Regions from separate parts of the Paenibacillus sp. 7516 genome, predicted to be linked through region 1. Evidence: predicted binding sites of a transcription regulator. Region 1 holds the regulator's gene; each other region holds the start of a gene.
The links. The regulator Rex, encoded in region 1, represses fermentation and respiration genes when NADH is low (regulators of the CRP and FNR family bind a similar motif). The targets are predictions, from matches to a motif close to TTGTGAAATATTTCACAA.

Region 1 (10,277 bases):
TCTCCAGGCTTACACCCTCCATCAAGGGTTTATTTACTGCATGGAGCTCTAAAATATGTTTTCTGCCTTTCTTGTCAGGCAGGTCCACCTGGATATGACGGTCAAAGCGTCCCGGACGAGTTAAGGCGCTGTCCAGCATTTCCTTACGATTTGTTGCTGCAATAACGAGAATACGCGGTGTATCGGAAGTATAAATTCCGTCCATTTCCGTCAACAGCTGATTGAGTGTCTGGTCATACTCACGCTGCTGCCCGCCTTCACGTTTACCACCAATAACATCAATCTCATCGATAAAGATAATAGCGTTCTCTTTGTTTTCTTTGGCTGCACGTGTTCTGGCATCACGAAACAAATCACGGATTCTTCCTGCACCTACGCCGACGTACATTTCTACAAACTCACTGCCTGAAGCGGCAACGAATACGGAATCGGTATAATGTGCAGCCGCTTTGGCCATCAGGGTTTTCCCTGTTCCCGGAGGGCCCGTAAGCAGGATCCCCTTCAATGGGCGAATCCCGAACTTCTGAATTTCTTCATGTTTGATGAGAAAATCAAGAGCTTCCCGCAGCTCCTGCTTGGCACTATCCTGGCCGCCAATTTCCTCAAACGTCAGTTTGGTAGGTCCTTTTTTCTTGCGCTTACGTTCCTGACCCGCTCCAACCGTAATGCCACCACGCATCTGCATCATAAGCAGCAGTCCGCCCACAACCGCTGCTGCGATCAGAATCGGAAAGATATTCACACCGATAAAAGCAAGAAAGATAATCAACACGGGGACAAAACCAATGGCAACTTCCTTCGTCCATTTAGGCATTAGGCCACACTCCTATCTGGCCGGGTACACGCGGCAGAATAATAAACTTGCTGGCATCTCCGTCTCTAAGACTTACATATACGTTATTGTCATCCATGGCTGTATTCACTTGAATACCATTGGTCGCCATCTTGGATAATGTTGGTGTTATTTCGGTGTACTGCTTGTTCTCCATCGCCTGAGCAACGGTAAACATCGCATCGCCCCACCAGTTCTCCAGGGCTTCGTTCGAATGATCAACGACATCAAGTTTCAATGAGCGCGAGCCGATCAGGGTCTGTCCTTCTTTCTGAATATATTGAACCAATCTGCCCAAATCAACATTTGGCTGCAAATCAAGTTTCAATTGTACATCATTGCGGTTAATAGTTAACTGAACATCATTAACCCCTTCATACTGGGTTACCATTTTTTCAATCGGATTCTGCATGGCCACCTGACGATACACAAACCAACCTCCAAACAACACAACGGCTGAAATGACGGCAGTTAAAGCAATAGGCAATACTTTTAGCTTCAAGTGAGTTTCCCCTCCCAAATTTTTGGCCCATCCCTATAGCTTATAGGCATAATATGAATTGTGTACGAATGACCTGTGATGTGCCCAACAGGTTTTATTTCTGTTTGATGTAACCTTGAATACATATTTGAGTATATCACATCGTATATACAATTTCGAAGGCGAAAATATGAATAAATTATTAATTTTAACTATTCAAATCCAGAATAATTTTCGAGAAACGCCAAAAAACCGGATCAGGCGGGGTTCCGTCTGCCGGTTTTTTGAAGATTATACCTAAAAAAATCTCTGAATATATGTTTAACTGTTTGGAATTGTATAGACCAAATCAACCTGTTCTCCATTGCTGAAGCGATAGAATCGATAATAGTTGTGCGTATCATCCTTGTAATAAACTTGCCATACATAGACGCCATTGACGACTCCAGGCATAATTCGTTTGATCTCTCCGCCCGGTACTTCAGAGCTGAATCGATTGCGAACTTGTGCTTCCGATAACCCGTTCTGCAGCAATTCACTGTGCACAGCGTTGCTTCCTTTGACCGGTTTATTGGTTGCATCAAACTTAACCCAGACGGCGATGTCCTGATTATCTTTATTTTTGGCCATCATCGTCCAGTAAATGTTATCTTCGCCTTCCTTTTGACCCCAGACGTATTTTCGGAGATCCTCATAAGAAGTTATCCCGAGCTGCTCCTGTGCCGCTTGAATAGCTAGCGCTTCTTCGTTGCGCTGGTCCTGGGTTATATAGACATAAAAGCGCTGTAATCCAAACAAAATCAAAACCAGGATGAGCAGCGAGATCCAGATCCATTTCTTTTTTCTTTTCAAAAGCCGAACTTCCTTTCCCCTATGACGCTGCTGCTATTCTGAAATTAACGGGCGAGCAGTCCGTCAAATGCAAGTTGAGACTCGCGCAGAATGCGCTCTTCATCCATAGTAAGACATTCACCATGTTTCACCAGCTGTTTGCCGTCAACCCATACATGCTCCACATCCTTAGCTGAAGCCGAGTAAATGGTATGAGAGATCAGATCCGTGTGCGGATAGAAGTGTGCTTGTTCAATATTTAGCGCTATGAAATCAGCCTTCATGCCTACTTGAAGTGCTCCCGTATTGTTCAGGAAGATGGATTTGGCACCATACCCCGTTCCAAGAAGCAGCGCTTCTCCCGCTGGAACCGCAGTTGGATCACCGGATACTCCCTTATGAATCAAAGCAGCCAGTCTCATCTCTTCAAACATATCCAGGTTGTTGTTGCTTGCAGGTCCATCTGTTCCCAGAGATACGGTTACTCCAGCTTTCAGCAAATCCGGAACTCGCGCCACACCCGAAGCAAGCTTCAGGTTGCTTCCTGGATTGTGAGAGACCGCTACATCATGGCGTGCCAGAATTTCAATCTCCTCATCATTCAAATGCACAGCGTGAGCTACGAGAGAAGGACGAGAGAAGAAACCGAGCTTTTCCAAATGTTCCACAGGACGCAAACCATAATCCGTTACATTCTGTTCGACTTCGCGTAGGGTTTCCGACATATGGGTGTGCAGCGGCAGATCCAGATCATGTGCAACCTGTACCAGCTTCTCTATGTAATCCGGAGGACAAGTATACGGCGCATGCGGTGAGATGATCGTCGTAATTCGACCACCAGCCTGTCCGTTCCACTCGCGTGCAAACGCAGCCGATTCTTGCAATTTGCGCATTTGCTCTTCTTCAGAACAGAGACCAATGACACCACGTGCCAATGCGGCACGAATACCGGATTGTTCAACCACTTTTGCCACCTGATCCATATGATCATACATATCCAGGAATGCCGTTGTTCCGCCTTTCAGCATTTCTAAAACAGAAAGGGATGTGCCCCAATACACGTCCTCAGACGTCATTTTCGCCTCCATAGGCCACATTTTCTCCTGAAGCCATACTTGCAGGGCCAGATCGTCCCCGTGACCCCTCAGAAGCGACATGGCTGCGTGACCATGCGTATTGATCAGACCCGGCAAAAAGACCAGTCCTTTGCCATCAACCTTTGGCAGGCTCTCATCTCCATCCGGCAGTGTCTCACCAATATGCACAATCTTATCGTCTTCAACGACCATATACCCTTGAACCACGGTCCATTCCGTTCCAAGGTTTACAGCAAATTTGCCGTTATGAATTACCCATCTATTTGTCGTCATCTTCCTCGTCGTCCTTTCCGTTCTCCAGATAATAAGCCAGGCTAAGCAGATCCGTTGTAAAATCAGCATGATGAATACGGACGTGCGGTGGTGTTTTCAAGATGGTTGGTGCAAAGTTCAGAATCGCTTCAATGCCGGATTCTACGAGCTGATCGGCTACGTTCTGAGCTTCGGTATCCGGAACGGTAATGATACCAATACGAATATTATCTTTTTTGACCGAATCCGTTAGTTCATTCATGGGCTGTACTTTCAGGCTGTTAATCTGACTGCCGATCTTAGGGCCGTATGCATCGAAAACAGCAACAATTTTCATGTTGTCTTTCAGATAGGCATTGTAATTGGACAATGCATGTCCCAAATTACCAGCCCCGACCAGAGCAACATTGATTTGCTGATCAATTTTCAAGATATGACGGATCTTCTCAATGAGATACGATACGTCGTATCCAATGCCTTTGCGACCGAAGTCCCCAAAGTATGCAAGGTCTTTGCGAATCTGTGCAGGATTAAGATCCAGGCGTAGTCCCAGTTCCTGTGATGAGACCGTGCCTACCTCACGTTGATGCAGTTCACTCAAATAACGTAAGTAAACAGGCAATCTGCGTACCACAGCTTCCGAAATTTTATCTGATTTCATTACATTGCTCCCCCTTACCAAGGCCACGATAGATAAATAAAAATGTAGCATCCCGCATAACTGTTTTCGTCTCCGAATGAAATTATGCAAGATGCCTTATAAAATATAAAGTTAAAAGTGCTTCTAAAATTAAATCACACTTTAATAAAGTTTACAGCGAGAAGCCCTTATTACGCAACGACGTCATACCTAATTTGTAGTAGATTCATCCTGTGCTGGTGTTTCCAGCCATTCGCTAATTCGGGGAACCATCTGTTCAGTCAGCATATGTTCCATTTTGGGACCAGGTAATGAATATAGGAAATACTTTCCGTAATAAGACTCAATCACCCGTGTATCGTAAACGATGACAATGCCCCGATCCTTGGCTGTACGAACAAGCCTGCCGAATCCCTGCTTGAAACGGATGACGGCCTGTGGAACAGACAGCTTCATAAACGGATTCTTTTTCTGTTCCTGCAGCAGTTCACTCTTCGCCTCCACGAGCGGATGGTTCGGTGGCTGGAAGGGCAATCTCACAATCGCCAGACAGGTTAGCGCCTCTCCAGGGATATCTACCCCTTCCCAGAAACTGCTTGTGCCCAGCAGAACGGTTGCTTTTGCATCCTGGAACCTGCGGGTTAACTTCGAACGACTGCCACTATCAACGCCTTGACCGAGCAGCGAAATATCGTTGCCCGATAACGCTTCTTTTAATGGGTCATAGACCTGGCGCAGCATTCGGTATGAAGTAAAGAGCACCATCATGCGGCCCCTTGTCGCAATAGCCGTTTCGGCCAGAGATCGTACAAGCATGTCGACAAAGTGTGCATCCCCCACACTGCCTTTTACACTTGGGAAATCACGAGGGATGACCAGCAAAGCCTGATCCCTATACCGGAATGGCGACGGCAGCATGGACGTCAGTAAACGGTTATTATCGGCTGCTTCCTGCAAGCCAAGCTGTTCAATCATGAACTGAAATGACTTATCAACCGAGAGCGTAGCCGAAGTAAGGACAACGCTTTTCTTTTTATCGAAGAACATGTCCTTCAACTGTGCACTGACATCGACAGGAACGGCATACAGCTGCAGTGATTTGCTGCGGAATTGGCCGCTTGCCTCCATCCAGTATACCGTTTTGGCATCATCCATCCGCATGAAGAAGCGAAGGTTTTCTTTGAGCGTCGCCAAATCCTTAAGCAGACCTGTAATGTCCGTGATCAAGCTATCCGATTGATAGTCGTCCTGGTCTTCTTTGACTTCAAGAAGCAGCTTGTCTCCCTTGCGGATCAAGTCCCCCAGTGTGACATAAATCTGGTTTTCGTAATCCTGCAGCTCCTGCCACTTCGCCGGTTTCATTGAAGGCTTCAGTCTGAGGGAAAATTGACCCGTTTCCCCCGGAGAAGCATCACTTCGTTCAGGCAGCAGGTTAAATAAGGCATCGCTCAAACGATCCCACATCTCTTTGACTTCAACAGCAAGCGGGAACATCTGGTCAATGACGGAGCCCCACTGCACCGAATTTTCATGCCCCGCCAGTTGGGTTCGCAGCATGGGAAGCTGACCGTTCCGACTATCCTTAAACAAACGGGTCAAGGTATGAACCAATGTGAAATATTTCATGTGAAGACCCAAGTGCTTACCTGCCACATCCTCGAGATGATGAGCCTCGTCAATGACGAGACTCTCGTAAGCAGGGAGCAGCTGATGAGCTGCTTTTACATCCGTAAACAATTTGGAATGATTCGTAATGACGATATCGGACAATCCTGCTTCATGCTTCGCCCGATGGTAGAAGCACTTCCTGAACCACGGACAAGAACGTCCCAGGCAGGATTCCGATTCGCTCTGTACTGTTTCCCAGAAGTCCCCACCGCGTGCACTGAGGTTAAGCTCCTCGTCATCTCCAGTCTCTGTCTGGGTGAGCCACACAATCATCTGAGCCGCTGTAAAATAATCTTCTTTCGGTGTAGCGAACTCACGTTTGTTGATCTTGTGCTCAAACTTCCGCAGACACAGGTAGTGCCCCCGACCTTTGAACACGGCAGCCTTAAACGGAAAAGGCACCACTTTGGTCAACAGCGGGATATCACGCTCCCGAAGCTGTTCCTGCAGGTTGATGGTATGCGTGCTAACCATTACTTTTCGTTCCTGCTTCACACTTTCATATATGGCCGGCAGCAAGTACCCCAGGGATTTCCCCGTACCCGTTCCTGCTTCAATTAACAAATGCTTTTCTTCGTCCAGCGCTTGCCTTACACTGCTGAACATCTGTGTCTGTGCCTCGCGTTCTTCGTAGTGATCCAGTGTATCCTGCAGATTGGCCCGGACCTGATCCATATACTGCTCAAAACTTACACCTTCAAGCGGATTACCTTCGCGTTCATCGCGTGGAGCACCGATTTCAGTCCAGTCACTCACATTCAAGGCCAATTGACGGTAATACGTATGTCCATCCAGATCCTGTATGGGCTCTGCTTCCTTCTCACTGCGCATGCCGTCGAAGAACCAGCCCAGATCGCTGTCCTCAGGTGCGAATAGGTCGCTGAGACGCTGTATTGTAATCAATGGCAGTTGACGCAGTTCATCCAAACACTTCAGGAGCACATAGGCCGTCGCCAAAGCATCACTGTCTGCCTGATGAGGACGGTCATGCTGGAATCCGAATTCTGAAGATACATACCCCAGTTGATAAGAACCAAGTGAAGGAAATGATATTTTGAGAAAATCAATGGTATCCAGAATACGACCGGTGAACGGCAAGTAACCGCATCGGTCAAGCGCATTCTGAAGGAAATGAAAATCAAAAGCCACGTTGTGTCCCACAAGGACAACATCGTCTAGCAGCGGAACCATCTCCATCATCATCTCTTCGAGTGAAGGAGCGTTCGACACATCTTCGTCGGTAATCCCGGTTAATCCCGTAATAAACGGAGGAATAGGCACACCAGGGTTTACATAAGAACTATATATTTGAGTTATGCTGTAGTCATGATCTATGATGGCAAGTCCGGCTTGTATAATCTCACCATCGGACTGCGTGCCGGTTGTTTCGAAATCCAATACGGCAAATTTCATTGCAATGTACAAGTCCCTTCCATTCCAGTCTATGTTACAGCATAGCAAAAAAACGGGCATTTGAAAATTAACTGACAAAAAAGGCGGTGTTCCCTCCATAGTCTTAAAGGAGAAAACACCGTCTTGATGCCGCTGCGCTGCACTTGAATTCCAAGTACAGTCAGCTTATTCCATATTGCAGTTGTCCGCTGTTCAGCCTGCAGGCTTCCATATTATACAACGGTTCGGTCAACGTCGGGTCATGCTGGAGTGCCTGAGCAAACAAGGAACATGCTCCTTTGGGATTCGCCATCTTGGCTTCGAGGCAGCCCAGCGCATTGCAGGCTAGCCCCTTCAGCCTCGGAGAACCATTCAGGTGCACGATGAGCCGCAGGTGGCTTCCCGCTTCCGCGGTTTGATTGAGGTTCATATGCGCAAGTCCCAGATAGTACCGAGTCAGTGCACTATCCGGATATTCGGCAATAATTTGTGAGAACTGCACAATCGCCTGCGGATACATCTGTAACTTGAAGTATCCCTGACCGCGACTAAAGGATTCCAAATGGATTTCAGGCAGAGCCGTAACAGCTTCCTGTTCCGGTTGGAGTGCCACCGGCTGTTCCAAATCCCTGACCTGACTCATCTTCTCCTCAAACATCAGCCACTCATCAATCATCCCGTCACTCATCCGCTTCAGCAAGTTCCACTTTTGCAGCAGTTCCTGTTTGTTCAGACCTTCAGCGGAAGGGTAGCGCTTGATAATTTCATCTAACATGTCGTTCATTTCGGCGAAAACATGCTGGAACATCGATGCATCCCCACCCTTGAAAAAATGGATTAGTGCGTGACCTGTACTCATTTTTTGCAAGGTGGACCGATTTCATTCCCCTTACCAGCGGATTACATAATTGTCGCGTGAACTTCCTGCTTCATAGTCTGCACAGGTTTGTTTTGACCGTCCACAAAGACCACAGTAGGCTTGTGCGTATTCGCCTCTTCCTGAGACATCATTGCATATGAAATGATAATAACCGTGTCTCCTGGCTGCACAAGCCGTGCAGCTGCACCATTCAGACAGATTACTCCGCTGCCGCGTGGTCCGGGAATTACATAGGTCTCGAGCCTTGCACCATTGTTGTTGTTTACAATTTGTACTTTTTCATTTTCCATCAGATCAGACGTTTCCATCAGATCTTCATCAATGGTAATACTCCCCACATAATTCAGGTTGGCTTCCGTAACGGTGGCACGGTGAATTTTGGATTTCATCAATGTTCTAAACATGGGACAGTACCTCCGCTCTTTGCAATCTTGTATTATCAATCAGTCTCGTTTTGCCAAATTTCACAGCCAGCGCAATCAGTATATCATCTCGTCCATGCACTTTTTCCTGATCAGCAAGCGGCTCCAGACTCGGAAAAGCCTGAATCTCGGCATAATCAATAACAGCACGGGAGGAACGCGCAATGTTCTCGCGCAGAATACGCCGTATATCCGCAGCTGTCGTGTCAGCACTTATATCCACTGCTTCTTGAGCCGCACGCAGCGCCTTGGACAGAACCAGAGCTTCCTGACGATCTTCAGCACTCAAATAGACATTACGCGAACTAAGTGCCAAGCCATCCTGCTCCCGTACAATCGGACATGGAACAATCTCTACTGGCATATTCAGATCATTGACCATTTGCTGGATGACCGCTACCTGCTGTGCGTCTTTCATTCCGAAAAATGCGCGCTGGGGCTGAACGATGTTAAACAGCTTCGACACCACTGTTGTCACTCCGTCAAAGTGTCCTGGACGGGAAGCACCGCACAGCCGGTCAGTCAAACTTGACACCGATACTGTTGTTTGTGTCTGCTGTGGATACATCTCTTCAACGGAGGGAATAAATACGATATCCACTCCCTGCGCACGCGCCGTCTCTACATCCCTGGCTTCATCCCGAGGGTAGCTGTCAAAGTCTTCATTTGGCCCAAACTGAATCGGATTTACAAAAATACTTAATACGACAATATCACTTTGCTGTTTGGCAGCATGCATCAGGCTAGCATGACCTTCATGAAGATAACCCATCGTAGGCACCAAGCCTACAATAGACTCTCTGGATTGTGTAGCTAGACGCTTCAAACCTATTTCCTGTCTAAGTTCTGTGATGGTCCGAATCACTTTCATGAGTTGCTCTCCACCTTTTCTTTGCGATGTCCGTACAGCTGATCTACAACGCCGTCTGCGGCTGTAAATACATGCTCCTCCGCAGGGAAGGAACGGTCTTTGACTTCCTTGACATAAGCTCCAATGCTGTTACGAATCAGAGTACCTACATCGCCGTATGTTTTGACAAAGCGTTTCGGCATGTAAGGAGAGGCATACTGAACCACATCATGGAATACCAAAACCTGACCGTCACATCCACGTCCAGCTCCAATACCAATTGTGGGAATGGACAGTTCCTCCGAAATAGCTCTTGCCACTTCTTCGGTAACGAGTTCAAGAACAATGCCGAAGGCTCCAGCGGCTTCGAGTGCCTTCGCTTCATCCATTAGTCTTCTGGCATCCGCTGCATCCTTACCCTGAATCCGATATCCGCCGATCTGATTCACCGATTGCGGTGTCAGTCCGATGTGTCCCAGAACCGGTACGCCGGCCTGCACCACAGCCTTAACGGTATCCGCGATCTCCACGCCGCCTTCCATTTTGACTGCATGCGCATGACCTTCCTGCATTAAACGACGAACACCCTTCAGCGTTTCATCCACGCTACCATGGTAAGTCATGAACGGCATATCCGCTACGATGAATGTATTTCCTGCACCCCTTACAACGGAGCGGGTATGATATACCATATCGTCTATCGTCACAGGCAGGGTGGAATCATAACCCAGCACTACATTGCCGAGCGAATCCCCGACCAAAATCATGTCAATGCCTGCTTCTTCCGCAAGCAGAGCCGTGGGATAATCGTAAGCCGTAATCATGCTGAGCGGCACACCATCCTGCTTGTATTTTTTCATTTTCACAATATTCAACGCGTGTTTGTTAGCCATTTTCTTTATGGCTCCTTTCTCCTTTTCAATTCAGAACGC
Region 2 (10,277 bases), on a different contig from region 1:
CGGAACTTATGAGCTTTCACTCAGGGAGATTGACCGATATCTTCGGATCGTTCCTATGAGTCCCGAGGACTATCTTGTACCGGAAACGGCAGATCAGGCCGCATTTGATGCGGATCAACTGCTCATGCCGCTGGTTGTGCGTTCACGGTTACCTGGAGATACCATGAAAGTCATGGGATTAAACGGAAGCAAAAAGGTGAAAAATATTTTCATCGATGAAAAAATCCCCCCCTCTGTCCGTCCGCGTATTCCCGTGGTTTGTGACGGAGCAGGCAACATTGTCTGGTTGCCGGGTGTTCGCCGGTCGAATATTGCACCGGTGAAGGAGGATACTTCCGCCATCCTGTACATGACTGTAGGCAATTCAGCGATTCAGGGGTAGTGGTTATGGTTCAGGTAAGGCTTTCATAGTATAACTTAGGAGGTTCGCACAGTTGCAGAACGACATTCAGGAAGTATTGATCAGTGAAGAAGAAATTCAAAGTAAAGTCAAGGAATTAGGCGCAACACTAAGTGCCGAATATGCAGGTCGCAATCCTTTGGTCATTTGTGTGCTCAAGGGTGCGTTTATATTTATGGCTGATTTGGTTAAAAACATAACGGTACCTGTTGAAATGGATTTCATGGCAGTATCCAGTTATGGAGCATCCACCAAATCGTCAGGCGTTGTTAAGATCATCAAGGATCTCGACGTCTCGGTTGAAGGCCGTGAGGTTCTCATTGTCGAAGATATAATTGATAGTGGACTTACGCTCAGTTATTTGATTGAACTGCTTCAAAATCGCGGTGCCGAATCGGTGCGCGTGGTTACGCTTTTTGACAAACCTTCAGGCCGTAAGGTGGAGCTTGAAGCTCATTACACCGGCTTTGACATTCCTGATGCATTCATCGTTGGATATGGTTTGGATTATGCCGAGAAGTACCGAAATCTCCCTTACATCGGGATTTTGAAACCGGAAGTATACAGCAGTTAATAAGCATGCTAGTTCCAAGCCCAGTTCTGCTCGTGCCTTCTGTTGAGAAGCCATGTCGGGCTATGTTAAAATAATTAAAGTGTCTCGAGAGGAGGTAGGGGATGAATCGGTTCATCCGGAATTCTGGTTTTTATTTGATTCTTTTTTTAGTCGTGGTGGGCATAGTGCAGTTCGTCAGCAATGGCGGCGAAGCCACAGATAATCCTAGATATGATCAGTTGCGCACGGCGGTTAAGGCGAACAACATCTCGGAATTGACGGTTCAATTCGACGGTCAGTCTTTTCTTGTGACCGGTCAATATAGAGAGAAGCCTAGCGAAGCCAAATCAGAAAATTTCTCAACGTACATTCCTCCTACGGATGAAGCGATTAGTGAGCTTGTAGCGGCAAGTGAAGCTAATAATTTCAAGTTAAATCAGGAGCCAATGAGAGGTGACAGCATCTGGCTGACACTTCTGACATCCTTTATTCCTTTGATCATTATGTTCCTGCTGTTCTTCTTCCTGTTTAATCAGGCACAAGGCGGCGGCGGTAAAGTAATGAACTTTGGTAAAAGCCGTGCCCGTCTCTATAACGAAGAGAAGAAGCGGGTTACATTTGAAGACGTCGCAGGTGCGGACGAAGAGAAGCAGGAGCTTGTTGAGGTCGTTGACTTCCTCAAAGATCCTCGCAAATTCGCAGCTGTAGGTGCGCGGATTCCTAAGGGCGTATTGCTCGTGGGGCCTCCGGGTACTGGTAAAACGTTGCTTGCTCGTGCTGTTGCAGGTGAAGCGGGTGTGCCGTTCTTCAGTATCTCGGGTTCTGACTTCGTCGAAATGTTTGTCGGTGTCGGTGCATCCCGTGTACGTGACCTGTTCGAAAATGCAAAGAAAAACGCCCCATGTATCATCTTTATTGACGAGATCGATGCTGTAGGTCGTCAGCGTGGAGCTGGCCTTGGCGGTGGTCACGATGAACGTGAACAAACGCTCAACCAGTTGCTCGTTGAAATGGACGGATTCGGAGCCAACGAGGGTATTATCATCGTGGCTGCAACGAACCGTGCAGACATTCTGGACCCTGCCTTGCTGCGTCCGGGACGTTTTGACCGTCAAATTACGGTTGACCGCCCTGATGTAAAAGGTCGTGAAGCGGTACTGAAAGTACACTCCCGTAATAAACCACTCACAAAAGATGTGAAACTGGACATTATTGCGAAGCGTACAACAGGCTTCTCTGGTGCGGATCTTGAGAATCTCCTGAATGAAGCGGCATTGCTTGCGGCACGCCGTAACAGAAGAGATATTTCCATGCGTGAGGTAGACGAGGCGATCGACCGTGTCATCGTAGGTACGGAGAAGAAAAGCCGTGTCATCAGTGATCGCGAGAAACGAATTGTTGCTTATCACGAAGCAGGCCATACCATTGTAGGATACTTCCTGGAACATGCCGATATGGTACATAAAGTGACCATCATTCCGCGTGGACGTGCGGGTGGATATGTAATCATGTTGCCAAAAGAAGACCGTATGCTGGTTACCAAGCAAGAGCTCTTGGACAAAGTTACAGGACTCCTCGGGGGCCGTGTGGCAGAAGAATTGTTCATTGGTGAAATCGGTACTGGCGCATACAGTGACTTCCAGCAAGCGACAGGTATTGTACGCAGCATGGTTATGGAGTACGGTATGAGTGAGAAATTGGGACCTATGCAATTCGGAAGTTCACAAGGACAGGTATTCCTAGGACGGGATATCGGCCATGAACAGAATTACTCGGATTCCATCGCTTATGAGATCGATCAGGAAATGCAGCGCTTTATCAATGAATGTTACGAGAAATGTAAGGACTTGCTCGTAAAACATTCCAAAGAAATGCACTTGATCGCTCAAACGTTGCTTGAAGTGGAGACACTGGAAATGGATCAGATCAAACAATTGATCGAGACAGGTTCCTTGACTCCAAAACCGGAGAGCGATAATGATAACGAAGGTACGCCAAGTGAAGGCGGAGAACCAATCGTCGATAACATCGGTGATGTGCGTGTTCGCATTCAAGGCAAAGACGAAACACCTGAGCCACCTGCCGGAGATATCCCTAACGATGCTCCGAATCTGGATAAAGGCAACAGTAATGATCCAGATAATGGTGGTACGAAGCCAACGTCTTAATGTCTAACAGAACCTGTTCTGAGAACAGATCAAAGAGAGCCGAAAGGCTCTCTTTTTTTGTGCGTTTTGTTCAAATTGCAGAGATAATGATAACTGCGAGCTAGAGCGCGAACTACGCAGGAAACGGTTGATTAGGGTGTTGTTCTGTGCCATTTTCATTTATTGACAGAGTCGTGAACGTTGTGTACATTAGGTGTTAAACCGCTTGTGATTCGTTTCTCAAGCGAAAATATCGACGCAGATAGTCACAGGAAACGGCGCATGGCGCTGTCCGTCAAAGGAGAGGATCACAGGTGGAAGCTCTGGCTTTAGAGCGCAAGGCTGAGATGAACCGGGAGCTGCGAGAGCGGCTGATGGAGTTGAAGAAGGAACGTAACGCTATTATTCTTGCTCATTATTACCAACGTGACGAAGTACAGGAAGTAGCCGATTTTCGTGGGGATTCCTTCCTATTGGCACAGAAAGCCGCACAAACGGATGCGGATGTCATTGTATTTTGCGGGGTTCATTTTATGGGTGAAAGCGCTAAGATTTTGGCCCCGAACAAGACGGTTATCATTCCGGATGAACGTGCAGGATGCCCCATGGCAGACATGGTCAATGTTGAGGGCCTGCGTAAACTGAAAGCGCAGCATCCCAATGCAAAAGTAGTGACGTATATCAATTCCTCGGCTGAGATCAAGGCGGAGACCGACATCTGTTGTACATCGGCCAATGCAGTCAGGGTTATTCAATCTGTTGATTCTGATGAGATTATCTGGGTGCCGGATAAAAACCTCGGACATTATGTTCAGCAGCACACAGACAAAAAAATGATCATCTGGGAAGGGTATTGCAACACTCACGATATGCTGACTGTAAAAGACGTCGTCGAGATGAGAGCCAAATATCCAGATGCCGAGTTTGTCGTACACCCGGAATGTCGTCCGGAAGTCGTAGAGATGGGAGACTTTGTAGGCAGCACGACAGCAATTCTTGAATACTGTAAAAATTCTTCTACCAAGGAATTTATCGTGGGGACGGAAGATGGTACAGGATACCAGCTGCGACTGGATAGCCCGGATAAACAGTTTCATTTTGCCACCAAGTTCCTGGTGTGTCCAAACATGAAGGTCAACAACCTGAAGAAACTGGTTAAATGCCTGGAAACGATGAAGCCGGAAATTTACGTACCACCGGCCGTTGCCGACAAAGCCAGAGAATCGCTAGAGCGCATGTTACTGGTGAAGTAGCATGCGCTACTCTTGCTCCGAGACAGGTGAATAGGATGATACCGCAATATATAGTGGATTTTGATCTGTCCCAGCTGCCCATTGTGGAGACGGATGTACTAGTTATTGGTTCTGGCATTGCCGGATTATATACAGCCATCAGGGCAAGCAAACATAATCAGGTATTGATGATTACGAAGAAGTCGTTACTGGAGAGCAATACCCGCTATGCACAAGGAGGCATCGCTGCGGTAATCGCTGAAGATGATTCCCCTGCATACCATCTGCAGGATACACTTGTGGCTGGAGCGGGCCTGTGTCGCCGCGAGGCCGTGGAAGCATTGGTGAACGAAGGCCCGGATGGAGTACAGGAACTAATCCGTCTGGGCACATTGTTTGATGTGGAGAACGGCGAGCTGGCGTTGACGCAGGAGGGTGCGCACAGTCACCGCCGTATTTTGCATGCAAATGGTGATGCGACTGGATACGAGATCGTGAGGGCTCTTGCAGCTCAGGCCAGTGCACATTCAGGTATTGAAGTCTGGGATGAGCATTTTGTCATTGACTTGATCACGGATCATGGAGAATGTGTAGGGGCATTGGTTCAGAAGTCAGACGGTACCAAGGTGTTTGTAAAAGCGCGTGCAACGGTGCTCTGTTCCGGTGGGGCGGGGCAATTGTACCGCTATACAACCAACCCTGAGGTTGCCACAGCTGACGGTGTTGCCATGGCATATCGTGCAGGTGCAGTCATTCGGGATATGGAGTTCATCCAATTCCACCCGACATCCCTATGTTATCCAGGCGCTCCTCGTTTCTTGGTTTCTGAAGCGGTACGGGGCGAAGGAGCGTTTCTGCGAAATATCAAAGGTGAGCGTTTTATGGAACGTTATCATCCACAGCTTGAACTCGCTCCGCGCGATATTGTTGCACGAGCGATTGTTAGTGAGATGGAGATGACGAACAGTACATTCGTGTATCTGGATATTACTCATGAGTCGGCTGATTTAATCAAGCACCGATTCCCTACCATATATGAGACATGTATGCGGTACGGACTGGATATGACCACAGACTGGATTCCGGTTGCTCCGGCAGCACACTATATGATGGGCGGCGTCAAAACGGATTTGAACGGGGAGAGCAGCATTGGAAGGTTGTTTGCTTGTGGTGAAGTTTCCTCAACTGGAGTCCACGGAGCCAATCGTCTGGCGAGCAACTCATTGTCTGAGGCCATCGTATTTGGGCACAGAATTGTTGAACGCATTCAAACACTGCCACCGCTAAATTCAATACAGATTGAAACCCCTTCGCCGCATAGTGTCGGGAATAGAACATGGGATGAGCAGCAGCCCATTTCGGAACGACGTTTGCGTTTGCAGAAAATGATGGTTCGTCAGGTGGGTCTGAGACGTAACGGTGCCGGCTTGCAGGGAGCCTTGGATAAACTAGAGAGTGAAATGGATATCTTCAATTATTTGCTGACCCACAAGGAAGAGATGGAATACGCCAACCTTTTGACCTGTGCCTGGCTGGTCACCAGTGGAGCATTACATCGTCAGGAGAGCCGGGGAGCACATTACCGTGAGGATTTCCCGCTTCGTGATGATGCGGCTTGGCAGAAGCATAGTTTGCAGCAAAGAGAACAAGCGATTGTGGAGGAATTGATGTCATGATACTGAACGGATATAATGAAGGACTCATCGAATCCATCAAAAACTGGCTTCGCGAGGATGTGGGGGCAGGGGATGTCACTACGAGTGTGACGATTCCGGCAGGCCATCAATCCAAGGCGGTTATTCACGCTAAAGACCACGGGTTCATCGCAGGCATATCGGTAGCTGAACTGGTATTTCAGGTAGTAGACCCATCGCTCGTATTTAGACCGATGGTACAAGATGGAGATGAGGTTACTCGGGGAACAACGCTGGCAGAAGTGGAAGGAAGCACCCACAGTCTGCTTACAGGTGAGCGTCTGGCGCTAAACCTGCTGCAGCGTATGTCGGGGATTGCAACGCGCACACGTTCATATGTTGATGCATTAGAGGGCCTCTCTACGCGATTGGTGGATACACGTAAAACAACCCCTGGACACCGCATGCTTGAAAAATATGCAGTACGGATCGGTGGAGGGGCGAATCACCGATTCGGATTGTACGATGCGGTTATGATTAAGGATAACCACATTAAAGGGGCAGGCGGCATCACAGAAGCGGTGAAGCGGGCAAGAGATGTCATTCCTCATACGATGACTATTGAGGTGGAGACTGAGAATCTGACACAGGTGAACGAAGCCTTGCAGGCAGGTGCGGATATCATTATGCTGGACAATATGCACCCGGATCAGATGCGTGAGGCTGTTACGGTTATTCGTAAACAGGCTCCACATGTTAAAGTGGAGGCATCAGGTAATGTCTCTCTGGATACCATCCGGGGGATTGCCGAGAGTGGTGTGGATGTAATTTCGGTTGGAAGGTTAACCTATTCTTTCGAGAGCCTTGATATCAGCCTGGATTTAAACGAAAAGAAAGAGGGGTGAACCTCTTTGATTCTTGTTGTAGACGTGGGCAACAGTAATATTGTACTCGGCGTGTATCAAGGCCGGTCGTTGCTCCACCATTTTCGTCTGAGTACGTCCCGTCAGTCCACAGTGGATGAATACGGCGTATTGATTTATAATTTATTTCATATGTCGGATATATCAACACGCGACATTGAAGGAGTCATCATCTCATCGGTGGTTCCTCCGCTTGTGCATGTGATGGAAACGATGTGTGAAAAATATGTTGGCAAAAAGCCAATGGTTGTGGGACCCGGCATTAAAACAGGCCTAAACCTAAGGTACGAGAACCCGCGTGAGGTAGGCGCAGATCGCATTGTGAATGCAGTGGCAGCCGTTGAGAAATACGGTGGTCCACTTGTGGTTGTTGACTTTGGTACTGCGACGACCTTCGACTGCATTGATGAGAAGGGCAACTACCTCGGGGGAGCTATCGTACCGGGCATTCACATTGCCACTGAAGCGCTCTATGAGCGGGCATCCAAGCTACCTCGCATCGAACTGGAGAAGCCCAAGAAGGTTATAGGACGCAATACGGTGCATGCCATGCAGGCTGGTATCATTTATGGCTATGCTGGACAGGTCGACGGCATTGTTGATCGCATTCGTACAGAGATGGGTGTACAGCCCAAAGTTATTGCAACCGGGGGGCTTGCACCGCTGATTGCAGAGGAAACACGCAGCATCGAGGAAGTTGATCCGCTGCTTACGCTGGAAGGGCTGCGTATCATTTATGAGCGGAACCGGGAAAGGTAAGGAAAGAGACGGCATGCAGCGGGCTGATTTACCAGTCTTACGTAGCCGTTTTTTCTGTAAATTGAACGCATTTATAAGTTGAACGAATATCACATTCAACTTATATATCGTGCATCAGAGATACTATAGTATACGCCAAAGGAGGCTGAATGACTTGGAAAACAACAAACAGGACCGCTTGATTCGCGGTACAGCAATGGAAGGACGGGTTAGAGCCTTTGCTGTCCAAACAACAGAGTTGGTTGAGGAATTGCGCAGAAGACATGATACGTTTCCCACGGCTACAGCTGCCATGGGGCGTACGGTAACCACTGCAGCCATCATGGGTGCAATGCTTAAAGGTGAAGAGAAGCTGACCATTCAGGTCAAGGGAGACGGTCCCATTGGACAGATTGTTGCCGATGCGAATGCCAAAGGTGAAGTTCGTGGCTATGTGACGAACCCGCATGTGCATTTACCAAGCAACAGTATGGGTAAGCTTGACGTTAGAGGAGTTGTGGGCACAGAGGGCTTCGTGAACGTAACGAAGGACCTTGGCCTGAAGGAACCTTATCGTGGCAGTGTACCGATTGTTTCGGGAGAGCTGGGCGAAGACTTCACATACTATTTTGCCAAATCGGAGCAGACGCCTTCTGCTGTAGGCGTTGGTGTGCTTGTAGATACCGACAATTCGGTCATTGTCTCCGGCGGATTCATTATACAGCTGCTGCCAGGGCTGACCGACGATGAAATTACCGTAATTGAAAATGCTATCGGCACGTTGCCTGCTGTGACGACACTGCTGGAGCAAGGGCTTGAACTGGAAGAATTGCTGAAGCGCGTACTGCCGGATGTACAGGTTATGGATGGCATGGACATTCATTTCCGCTGTCAGTGTTCCCGGGAACGGGTCGAAAAAACGTTGATCAGTCTGGGTCAGCACGAAATGGAGCAACTGATCGAAGAAGAAGGCAAAGCAGAAGTGGTGTGCCAGTTCTGCAATGAAGCTTATGATTTCAATAAGGAACAACTCGAGACCATTCTAGAGCAAGCCAAGAACTGATATAAGCGGGGACGGGACGCGGAATGACGAGACAGGAAAAAGGGCTGTGGACTGCTGTAATTGTCCTGACGCTCGGCATGCTGGTGATGGGGACGGTAATGGTTGTCCAGGGTATGAGATCAGGTCGGGATGATGCAGATGCACCTCATGATACAGGTCAGGAAGAAGGAAGCGCCATTGCCACAATCAACGGAGAGGTCATTACTGACAAGGAATGGACGGATGCGCTGAAACGACGGTATGGCAGCGATATGCTCCTTCAGATGCTGAACCGCAAAGCGGTTTATGCGGAGGCTGTTGATCGGAACCTGACAGTTACACCGGAGGAAATAGCGAAGGAAATGTCTGTTGCGATGGATGGCTATGATTCGGAGCAGGCATACTTTCACGAGATGAAGTCCCAGCTTGGCCTGACGAAACAAGAGCTTGAACTGGAAGCGGGTTATCGACTTTTATTGGAGAAGATCGCTACGAGCGGTATTCAGGTCAAGGATGCAGACATTGAGCATTATTGGGACGAGCACCGCGAGGACTTCATCTCTCCCGAGAAATACGATCTGTCCATGATTATGGTGGAAGATGAAGAGCAAGCCGATTCGTTACTGGACGATTTGGAGCAGGGTGCAGACTTCGAAGATATGGCAAAAGCTGAATCAACAGACAGCTTCACCCGTGATGCTGGAGGGCGGCTTGGCTGGATTGAACAGAATGATCCGTTTCAGTCGGAAGACGTCATGAACCTGGCTGAACAATTGGATGTTGGCGATATTGCTGGGCCAGTACAGGTCGAAGATGGATATGCCATTATCAAATTGAATGATAAGCAGGATGCCCAAGTTCAATCCGCAGAAGAGGTACGTGAAGATATCCGAATGCAGCTGGCTCTGAGCCAGGCTGATCCACTTCCCCAGGTGGAAGAGAGGCTGCGCAACAAATATGAAGCCGTGATTATCGCCGAAATTCCTGCTTCCTGATTTTTTACTGATCGATGGATGGGTTGTTTGGAATGCTACAACGTGATAAAAATACTCTGTCTACAGGCTTAGGGCCCAGGACAGAGTATTTTTTTGAGTACTCATATTGACAATGGCGTGCAACGTTGATAAGATAAAAATAATAAATACCTACTCGTTTACTCGGATTAAAAGCAGTGTTTAACCCTAAGAAACCTTCGGAAACCTTATATCCATTCCATGGATATGCATCTGGACCAGATGGAGTAAGGGATTTCCGCAGTTCTTCTATAACATCAAGAGGCTGCTCCGGCCGCGCAATATAAGCAACAGGACTTAAGTATTATTCATCCCACTAAGGAGGGCATTCATATGGCTAAAGTTGTTAATAACGTAACAGAACTCATCGGAGGTACTCCGCTTGTTCGTCTCAACCGTATCGTACCTGAAGGCAGTGCTGAAGTATTCGTGAAACTTGAGTATCAGAATCCAGGCTCGAGCGTTAAGGACCGTATTGCGATCAGCATCGTAGAAGAAGCGGAAAAAGAAGGCAAGCTGAAACCAGGTGATACCATCATTGAAGCAACTAGCGGTAACACAGGAATCGGTCTTGCAATGGTAGCTGCAGCCAAAG
Region 3 (10,277 bases), on a different contig from region 1:
TGAGCTTCCCGGCAGTGTTCGGCCAGCCAAAACTTGAACGGATGGGAAATGCCGCAGGCTGCATCCAGTACCACATCGTCTTGTTGGGCGAACTGGCGGGCCCATTCATATTCGTAAGGTCTGCTCCACCATGCCGGATGCAGTGGAAATACCAGCGTATCTGTTTTGGGATCGTTTCGCCGAACATATCTGGATACTAATGCCTCATTCTGATTAGGTGTGTCCATCATCCCCGAATCCCCTCTCTCAATCCTGCATCTGCCAAGAACGTCTCCAATACCGAACTCCACTTACGCCGCCATCCGGACAGATCGTAGGCCACGGCTGTCTCCCTGGCATATATGCCGAGGCGCTCCCGCTCCGCCCTGTCCTCCAGCAAGCGAACCAGAGCGGCGGTTAGTGCTTCATCGCCAGGGGGCACAAGCAGCCCATTGAAACCGTCCTGTATGAGATCGTTTAACCCGCCCACGTTGGAGGCAACGACCGGAATGCCGCAGCTCATGGCTTCCAGGCAGGCATAGGAGGTTCCCTCCGAGAACACCGTGGGAATCACGGCAATATCAGCCTGATGGTAGGCCTCGCGGATATCCCTGAAGTCGTACGTACGCTGCAAGATGCGATCCTGGTGCGGATGAGTGCGATGCCAATACCGAAACACCCTGCCCACCGTGCTGCCTTCAACCAGTTCTCCGGCAAATTCAATCTCCAGATCAGGATAGGCACCCAGCAGCCGATCTGCCGCAAGCATCATGGGGATGATGCCCCGTTCCATACTGATTCGGCGCGGATACAGAATTCTTAGAGGGCGGGCAATCTTTGATGGCAGAGCAGTACTATGAATGCTGATAGCAGAATCAGCGATCACGTTTGCCTGATCGGAATTGTCAGCGTTATCAAGCAGAACAGGTTCCTTTGCACTCCATCCGGAGATGACGACCCCGGCTTCTTCCTGGCTGGCGAGGTCCTCCTTCCATGCAGACAGCCATTCCGCTTCCTGTTCCTGTCCGAACCTCGGTCTGGGGGGAGCGGGAGTGAAATAGGAGGTATCCACAGCATTGGGAATAAGGACAACCTGTTGAGGATCATCAAACGTGCATGCCGCCCGGCAAAAGGTCTGAAAATGGGAGTCCACCGATACGATGCGTACCAGTCCATCCAGTGCCAATTGGATGTGCTCAGTCACCTGCTGCTTGGTCTCCAGCGGCAATCCGGGACGATCCCAGTTAATGCCGTGGCAGATGCCAAGACTGCCGGGCTTGTAGCTGATGGGCTGCCAGAGACAGCTGGCATAGATGACCGGGCCGCGAGCTGCAGCTGCCATCCGGGCAAAGGCTTCAGGCACATCATCCATATCGTAGGCGTACCCGAATACATCAATCTGCTCCGTACGTGTCTGAAAGGCTTCATAATAAGACAACTGATGCACTTCGGGATGATGCCCCAGTTCGCGGATCACACTGCACAGATACAGAATATAACGTTCAAGCCCCCCTCCGAACACCCGTCCGAACTCCCGGTTGTATCCATCCGTGAAGCTGTGTGTCAAAATGCTGACCACACCCATCTCAATACTCCTCCTTCCAGGGAACCAGCCGAGGTTCCGGGTCCAGGATGGATTCGTAATGCTCCAGACTGCCCCACTCGCCGCTGGGATCAATGCGTTTGTAACGCAGATACTTGCGAACCCGGTCTTCGAGGCTGCCTGCCCACCCAAGATGCTGTACTTTTAATTCCGTGCGAATGCCAGGCAATACCGAACAGGACAAGGGGAGACGGGGAACATGATGGTTCTGCTGTGGGTAAAAGTAAGGATACTCCGGCATATAGCGGACAAGTGATGCCGTATGCCGTCTGTGCAGGCCCCAAAGTTCGTCATCCCGGTAGTGGGTCCGTCCGCCCCACATATCGTAGAATCGGAATGCCACCCAGTCTGCATGGTCCTGGTTGATCAGATCGCGTATCGCTTCCTTGGCCTCCGTACTGTACAGTTCATCCGCATCGACGGACAGCAACCAGTCCGGTGAAGTACTTACAGCCGCTTGCCATAACGCATTGCGGAGCCGCCATTCCTCTGCAAATAGAGGCTTCTCCAGGATCTCGAGCCGAATCACTTTTGGATAGGACCTGCATATGTCTGGTGTTCCATCGGTACTCGCATCATCCACGATAACGATCTCATCCACGAATTCACTCAGATCATGGAGTACTTCCTCAAGGAATCGTCCGCGTTCATTACGGACCTGCAGCATGGCAGTCAGTTTGTTTCCCTGACTTTTGCGGACACGGCGGATGGAAGAAGGTGTGGGGGATGAATGCTCGCTTTCCACCTCATTGCTCTTCGAGTCCATCTGATGGTCCGCCAATGTTTCAGACGAGGAGGGGGGAACTTCCGTCCGAATGCCAGACTGCATGCCCAGCCCCCGATTATGCTGCGTGCGCTTCTTCGGGTCCAGCATCACGGCACCTCCCCAAGCAGCTGCTGTACAGCGTGATCCAGCAGTTCCATCTCCACAATCCGTGCGAGAGCTTCCTCATTCTCCATAGCAGCTTCGAGAAACTGTCGTACTGCCCCGTGACGATCTCCCCGCAAGGCCATGGCAGTCCCCGATAACTCCTGATAATCCCTGCGGCTGGAACGATCCTGGATATCTATCGTATGGATCAGAGCAAGAGCATCCTCCGCACATCCGGTCTCCTGGTAAATCCGGAACTTCCAATGCCGGGCCGTTTCTCCTCCAAGCGCGTCCAATATCCCCAGCGCAGCTCCGTAATCATCGTTTAACCGCAGCAGCTCTACCTGAACAAGCTGATTCTCTCCCGCCTCCAGCCAGCGGCACAGCTGTTCATAGTGATGCCGTTCCTGTTTGCTGCCTGCACTGATTCCGTAGACTTGCAGCGCAGATTCAACTTCTCCTGCTTTGGCATGAATGGCCGATAGAAACCGATAGTGGGATTGCACACAATCACTTCGTCCGTTCATGATCGCATGTGTAAAGGCTTCCTTCAGGGACGCTGCTGCACGGGAGTCGTCCAGCAGATATTCATAGGCTGCCAGCAAAAAGGAGATCGTCTCATGCGGCCCCGTTTTGGAACGGAGCTGGCGGTAATAGTCTGCTCGCATGCTGCACTGGAGCGGAGTGATGGTGTCCGGTGCTTCGGTAACGGTTTGTCTGAGGGCATGAAGAAAAAGCAGCTCATAATCTCTTAGCGGAAGTTCGAGATCATCCTTGTGTATGGAGCCAGCCGGGGCCTTGTCTTCACCACCCAGCCAGACCGCGCGGACGCCCTGAAAGGCCAGCTTCATGTACCGTGTTTCCGAAGACGTGCCGATCAGATCGGCAGTACCCACCAGTCTGGATATACAACCCTCCCACAGCGGAGAGTTTGCTTCATCGCCTGCTGGTTCGGGAAGCAGCACAATGCTGATCTTCGGATGCATCGATTGAACTGCTGTAAGCCAGTAGGGGTGTGCAATGACGGCTGCGGTGTGATTTTGCTGGAGCAGAATCTCAGCTTCTGGTAGGTTGATTACTGAAATGGCCGGTGGCATCTCTTCGGAACGTTCCTGACTGCTTACATATAAGACCTCTCCCTCGGCTGAGAGCAGAGCTGCAATGTCCGGATAAGGAAAAGTGGGCCATCCTCCTTTGCGGGGAAAAAGAATGTACCGATGGGGAGGACATTTGCTGTCATCCTCATTTGACGCTGTTTTCCCGTTGATCTCCGGTATCCATTCGGGCTTATCCATGGGTCATCACCTCACTTTGACTGCATTCTAACGTTCCACCCCCGCTTCCGGAGGTATTCCATCACTCCACATCATATGTACAGCCCTTAAGGCATTTCGCATGATATGTCTGAGTCTAGCATATGGGCATTACGTGCCAAACATGAGCAACTTCCCTGAATAGACGAAACAGATAAGCCAGCATATTAGGTTGAATTTTATCTAATGTGTGACCATCGTCACATTTTTTTCGCAATTCCGATGTAGATTGTGATAATTGTCACATGTACAAAATGGGCAATCTGGCACAATACGTTCATCACGTATTTGGCGGACAGACAGACAGCGAAGGTGCAGCTTCCATGCCAAATGCAAATCACTGCGATGTAAACAGAAAGAAGGGGTAACGGTATGGATCCGATTATGTTATCGCGTATCCAATATGCACTCACAACGATCTTCCATTTCTTTTTTGTACCGCTGTCCATCGGTCTTGTACTGCTGGTAGCCATTATGGAGACGTTGTACGTAGTCAAAGGCAAGGAGATTTACAAAACGATGGCCAAGTTCTGGGGCAAGCTGTTCCTGATTAACTTTGCCGTCGGGGTCGTGACAGGTATTCTGCAAGAGTTCCAGTTCGGCATGAACTGGTCCGAATATTCCCGCTTCGTCGGGGATGTGTTCGGGGCGCCACTGGCGGTTGAAGCCTTGCTGGCGTTTTTTATGGAGTCTACATTTATCGGGCTCTGGATTTTTGGGTGGGACCGGTTATCCAAAAAGGTGCATCTGGCCTGTATCTGGCTCGTATTTGTCGGCACATTCCTATCTGCATTGTGGATTCTGGCAGCCAATTCATTCATGCAGCATCCAGTCGGTTTCGAGATTAACAACGGCCGTGCCGAGATGAATGATTTCCTCGCGCTGCTTACCAATGGTCAGCTGCTGGTTGAATTCCCGCATACGATCTTTGGCGCATTAATGACAGGGGCCTTCGTGGTAACCGGCATCAGTGCGTACAAATTAATGAAAAAGCAGGATGTGGAGATTTTCCGCAAATCGTTCAATATTGCCATCATTATTGGTCTTGTTTCCTCATTCGGTGTGGCGTTCTCCGGGCACTTCCAGGCGCAATATCTGGTGGAGACGCAGCCGATGAAAATGGCAGCCAGCGAAGGAACTTGGACAACGACGGAAGATCCTGCGCCGTGGACGGTCATCGCATCAATAGATCCGGACAAACAGGAGAACTCCGGTGAGATCAAGATTCCAGGATTGCTCAGTTATCTATCCTACAGCAAATTCTCCGGCAGTGTTCAAGGCATGAAGGAACTCAATGCCGAGTATCAGCAGACATATGGGCCAGGGAACTACATCCCGCCAGTACGGACGACGTTCTGGAGCTTCCGTATCATGATTGCTGCGGGTGGTTTAATGATTGTACTCGCCCTGTACGGTACATTTTTGGCGATGCGCAAGAAGCTGGAGGTAGCTGGAACATGGTTTATGCGCCTGATGGTTTTTGCTATATCCCTGCCTTTTATCGCCAATACGTCGGGCTGGATTATGACGGAGGTGGGACGGCAGCCTTGGACGGTATTCGGATATATGACGACCGAAGCCAGTGTATCGCCTAACGTGAGCGCAGGCCAGATTCTGTTCTCTACCATTGCGTTTACGGCGGCTTACACGGTTCTGGGCATTGTCATGGTCTATCTGTTCGTTCGTGAGATCAAGGCAGGTCCGCACACAGTAGATAAGCCGGAGGAACACGATGAATCGGCCGATCCGTTCGGCATGGATGGGGGGTATTCCGTTGTCACTAAGTGAGCTTTGGTTTCTGTTGATCGCTGTATTGTTTGTCGGTTTTTTCTTTTTGGAAGGCTTCGATTTTGGTGTGGGAATGTCCACAGGCCTGATTGCCAGATCAGATCGGGAACGTCGTACCCTGATTAACTCCATCGGTCCGTTCTGGGATGGAAACGAGGTCTGGCTAATCACGGCAGGCGGCGCAATGTTCGCTGCTTTTCCGCATTGGTATGCCACCTTGTTCAGCGGTTTTTACCTGCCGCTTGTAGTTGTATTACTGGCATTGATCGGCCGTGGAGTCGCTTTTGAATTCCGGAGCAAGATGAAGCAGCAGCGCTGGCGCAAAACATGGGATATCATCATTGTCGTCTCAAGCAGCCTCCTGCCATTTCTGTTCGGGGTTGTCTTTGCAACGCTCATGAAGGGTCTGCCCATTGATGGGGAGATGCAGATGCGAGCGGGATTCCTGGACATCGTCAACCCGTATACCGTTGTTGGCGGTCTAAGTGTAACCTTGTTATGTCTCGTTCATGGTCTGCTGTTCGCTTCCTTGCGAACCGTTGGCGATCTCAGGGAACGGGCGTTGAATATGGCAAATAAACTAATGCTGCCGCTGGCCGCCATTCTTGCGGTGTATGCAGTGATGACCTACTTCATGACAGATGTGTTCGCCGTTCGCGGCTGGGCGCTCTGGATCATGGTGGTCCTTGGTGCCGTTTCATGGGGTCTCGCTGCTTACTTCGTGCGGCATAAGCGTGAGGGCTGGGCTTTCGGTATGACCGGAGCCGTTATTGCCATCGCGTTTGCCTCTGTATTCATTGGCCTGTTTCCAAGAGTCATGGTCAGTTCCTTCGGCTCAGCGTTCGATCTGACCGTCTATAATGCGGCTTCCGGTGCGTATTCACTGAAAGTGATGACGATTGTAGCCTGCACGCTGCTGCCTTTTGTCCTCGGATATCAGATCTGGAGTTATTACATTTTCCGCAAACGTCTGAACGAGCAGCATCACCTGGAGTACTGACATGGGACGGGGATTGCTGAAGCTGCCGGGGATCCGGCCTGTACTGGCGCTGGCTTCAGCGCTGGTGCTGCTGCAGGCGATGACAATCATTATGCAGGCCAAATGGCTTGCCGAGGCCATAACGGCATTGTTCGAAGGGTCATCCATCGCAGAGCAGTACCCTGTGCTGCTGCTGTTCCTGGCTGCTTTTGCTGCCCGGTATGCCATTTCCTTCTGGTTGCAGCTGGTGGCCATGCGGTATGCAGAGAAAACGGGAACAGACCTGCGCAGGCAAATGGTGGAGCAGTGGTTCAGGCTTGGCCCGCGTTTTGCCAAAACGGAAGGAACGGGGCATCTGGTCACGTTGGCACGCGAAGGAACAGCCCAGTACAAGACGTATTTGGAGCTATTTATCCCCCGCATGCTGGGCATGGGATTTACCCCCATCGTTATTCTCTTGTATGTGTTCAAGCTGGATATCATGTCCGGTGTTATTTTGACATTGACCCTTCCCATATTAATTGTGTTCATGATTCTGGTCGGTCTGGCTGCACAGCGTAAGATTGATGGACAATTCAAGTCATACAAGGCACTGGCCAATCACTTTGTGGATACGCTTCGCGGACTCGAAACGCTGAAAACGCTGGGCCAGAGCGGCAAGCATACAGATACGATTGTTCGAGTCAGCCAGCGCTACCGAAAAGGGACGATGTCTACACTGCGCATGGCCTTTTTGTCTTCCTTCGCGCTGGACTTCTTCACCATGCTCTCGGTTGCCTCGGTCGCGGTTGGTCTCGGCTTGCGGCTAACGGAGGGGCAGATTCTGCTGGGTCCGGCACTGACGGTACTTATTTTGGCACCGGAGTATTTTCTTCCTGTTCGTATGGTGGGTGCAGACTATCATGCCACATTGGATGGCAAGGAAGCCGGAGAGGCAATTGTTCAGATGATTGAGCGGGGGAAGGCAGCCGAACAGAGACAGCGGGAAGCATATGCCACTACTGTTCTTCAGACACAGGCAGGGACGGACGGAATGAGACCTGTACAGCAGTCTTCTTCAGACCGTAAACATGCCTCGACCATACGTGTTGTATTGGATGATGATCGCACTGCCAGACAAGTGTCTTCAGCTTCATCGAAGCTGCTCTGGAACAAGGGCAGCCGACTGGCGCTTACCGACATCCAAGTGCGTCATGAAGAGGACGGGGCCACCTCGCTGGAGGATGTCACCTTTCAGATTTCCGGTATGATCAAGGTTGGTATCATCGGTGCAAGTGGTGCAGGGAAATCAACATTGATTGAGGTGCTGGCTGGTTTTCAACTGCCCACATCAGGACGAGTGTTGGTGAACGGTCAGCCCGTGTCCCCGGAGATGATGGGATCCTGGAGAACACAAACGGCTGCCATTCCGCAGCATCCCTATATATTCAGTGGGACCCTTGCTGATAACGTCCGCTTTTATATGCCGGAAGCATCGGATGCGGAGGTTGCAGAGGCTGCTAATGCAGCAGGATTGAACCAGCTGGTCTCTTCCTTGCCAAACGGACTGTATGAGCGAATTGGAGCCGGGGGTAGACAGCTCAGCGGTGGGCAGGAGCAACGGGTAGCCTTGGCCAGAGCCTTGCTAAGTGCACGGCCGGTACTGCTACTGGACGAGCCAACCGCACATCTGGATGTAGAGACCGAGTATGAGCTGAAACAGACGATGCTGCCGTGTTTTGAGGACAAACTGGTATTTTTGGCTACACATCGCCTGCACTGGATGGCGCACATGGATCGCATCATCGTGATGGACGGCGGGACGGTTGCCGAGACAGGAACACATGAAGAGTTGCTTGCAAGACAGGGCGTCTATTACCAGATGATTCGGGCCCAGATGGAGGCGGTATAACATGGAAGCTGAACATGAGCAGATTGAAACGGCCCGAAACGGGAGTGTGAAGAGCAGCTGGATTTCTCCTTACGTGGTACAGTACCGCTGGAGATTTGCCGGAGTTATTGCACTGGGGACATGTGCTGCATGTTGTGCCGTGCTGCTGCTCTTTACCTCAGGGTTCCTGATCTCCAAGTCTGCGCTCCGCCCTGAAAACATTCTGATGGTATATGTACCGATTGTGGGTGTTCGTGCGTTCGGGATTTTCCGTGCGGTGTTTCGATATGTCGAGCGTCTGGCTGGTCATGATGCCGTACTGCGTGTGCTTGCCGATCAACGGGTGAAGCTGTATCGAATTTTGGAGCCCCAAGCCCTGTTCCTGCGTTCACGAATGCAAACGGGGGATGTGCTTGGTGCACTTGCAGAGGATGTCGAGCGGCTGCAGGATATTTATCTGCGTACGGTTTTCCCAGCCATCACGGCACTGATCCTGTACGGTGCGGCAGTTATCTCTTTTGGAACCGTGGATCTGGGTTTTGCATTGTGGATGGGTCTGTACTTGTTATTCCTTATTGGGTTGCTGCCAGCCATCACGCTAAAGATTACATGGAAACAGAAAGTACGGTTGAAAAAGGAGAACAGCCACTTATATACGCGCCTTACTGACGGTGTACTTGGCCTTGGAGACTGGCTGGCCAGTGGTCGGGCAGCAGAGTTTGTTCGTCTTCAGGAGGAGGGGGAGGAAAGGGCAGATTCCGTTCGGCGCAGCCTGCGAAGATGGACGCGCTGGCGTGACCTGATTGCACAATGTGTCATTGGACTGATGGTGGTGTCTGTGACATTGTGGGCAGGAAGCCAGGCTGCAGCAGGACAGCTGCCCGCTGTTATGATCGCGGCATTTGTACTTGTTCTGTTTCCACTTACGGAAGCCTTACTGCCTGTGTCCGATGCGGTGGAGCGTATCCCCGAGTACCGCGAATCGCTGGATCGATTGCAGCATCTGGAGGGTAAGGGACACACTCCAGGTGCCACGTCAGGCAGAGATGAAACGGTGCAGGCGGCTGAAGCCTCTTCTGAATCAGCGGAGATGACGAATCGTTCACGGGATCAACGCATCCGTCTGCGTATCCCTCCGAAGCTGAGAGCAGATATTCGAATTGATCATGTAAGTTACCACTATGCTTCCGAAGATGCCCATGCAGTACAGGGTGTTTCTCTTCATCTGCCCCAGGGGAAACGGCTAGCTATCCTTGGGCGCAGTGGGGGAGGCAAATCCACACTCCTCAAACTGATTCAGGGTGCTCTGCTCCCTTCAGCAGGGGAAGTTCTGATCAATGATCAGCCTGTGCAGACGCTAGGAGATAATGTACCTGATGTCATTGCAGTGCTGAATCAGAATCCGCATCTTTTCGATACAACGGTCGCGAACAATCTGAGGATTGGCCGTCCACATGCAACGGATGAGGAGATCAGACGCGTGGCTGACCAGGTCGGTTTGTCCGGACTTATCGAATCTCTGCCGCAGGGGTACAATACCCCGATGCTGGAGACGGGCATGCGTTTTTCGGGTGGCGAACGACAGCGGATCGCCCTGGCCAGGGTACTGCTGCGGGAGACACCTGTCGTCATCTTCGACGAACCTACAGTGGGACTTGATCCTGTGACGGAACGCGCACTGATGCGCACCATTCTGGACAGCATGCAGGGCAAAACGATGATCTGGGTTACCCATCATCTCATTGGTGCTGAACAGATGGATGAGGTCATTTTTATGGAAAATGGACAGATTGCCATGCAGGGTTCTCACGAACAGCTGCTGGCTCGGGAAGAGCGTTATCGTCGCCTCGTCGAGCTCGACCGACCAGGATGGG

Region 2: nadA (quinolinate synthase NadA) is a predicted target of Rex. The motif match lies at 3,327-3,344, and genes of this name have one in related genera.
Region 3: CHI14_RS20915 (cytochrome ubiquinol oxidase subunit I) is a predicted target of Rex. The motif match lies at 3,996-4,013, and genes of this name have one in related genera.

What each region holds. Positions count from the first base shown of each region.
Region 1 covers NZ_NPBI01000039.1:99,370-109,646, forward strand. Annotated here, with positions in the region: gene CHI14_RS26240 (AAA family ATPase) at 1-814, opposite strand, end outside; gene CHI14_RS26245 (hypothetical protein) at 807-1,334, opposite strand; gene CHI14_RS26250 (hypothetical protein) at 1,635-2,165, opposite strand; gene CHI14_RS26255 (amidohydrolase) at 2,210-3,514, opposite strand; gene CHI14_RS26260 (redox-sensing transcriptional repressor Rex) at 3,501-4,154, opposite strand; gene dinG (ATP-dependent DNA helicase DinG) at 4,344-7,214, opposite strand; gene CHI14_RS26270 (tetratricopeptide repeat protein) at 7,375-8,052, opposite strand; gene panD (aspartate 1-decarboxylase) at 8,094-8,477, opposite strand; gene panC (pantoate--beta-alanine ligase) at 8,470-9,366, opposite strand; gene panB (3-methyl-2-oxobutanoate hydroxymethyltransferase) at 9,363-10,238, opposite strand.
Region 2 covers NZ_NPBI01000046.1:45,026-55,302, forward strand. Annotated here, with positions in the region: gene tilS (tRNA lysidine(34) synthetase TilS) at 1-382, shown strand, start outside; gene hpt (hypoxanthine phosphoribosyltransferase) at 435-974, shown strand; gene ftsH (ATP-dependent zinc metalloprotease FtsH) at 1,076-3,121, shown strand; gene nadA (quinolinate synthase NadA) at 3,415-4,353, shown strand; gene nadB (L-aspartate oxidase) at 4,389-6,008, shown strand; gene nadC (carboxylating nicotinate-nucleotide diphosphorylase) at 6,005-6,871, shown strand; gene CHI14_RS28475 (type III pantothenate kinase) at 6,878-7,648, shown strand; gene hslO (Hsp33 family molecular chaperone HslO) at 7,803-8,690, shown strand; gene CHI14_RS28485 (peptidyl-prolyl cis-trans isomerase) at 8,714-9,664, shown strand; gene cysK (cysteine synthase A) at 10,016-10,277, shown strand, end outside.
Region 3 covers NZ_NPBI01000024.1:286,685-296,961, forward strand. Annotated here, with positions in the region: gene CHI14_RS20895 (class I SAM-dependent methyltransferase) at 1-230, opposite strand, end outside; gene CHI14_RS20900 (glycosyltransferase family 4 protein) at 227-1,564, opposite strand; gene CHI14_RS20905 (glycosyltransferase) at 1,566-2,456, opposite strand; gene CHI14_RS20910 (hypothetical protein) at 2,456-3,748, opposite strand; gene CHI14_RS20915 (cytochrome ubiquinol oxidase subunit I) at 4,139-5,554, shown strand; gene cydB (cytochrome d ubiquinol oxidase subunit II) at 5,499-6,554, shown strand; gene cydD (thiol reductant ABC exporter subunit CydD) at 6,556-8,424, shown strand; gene cydC (thiol reductant ABC exporter subunit CydC) at 8,426-10,277, shown strand, end outside.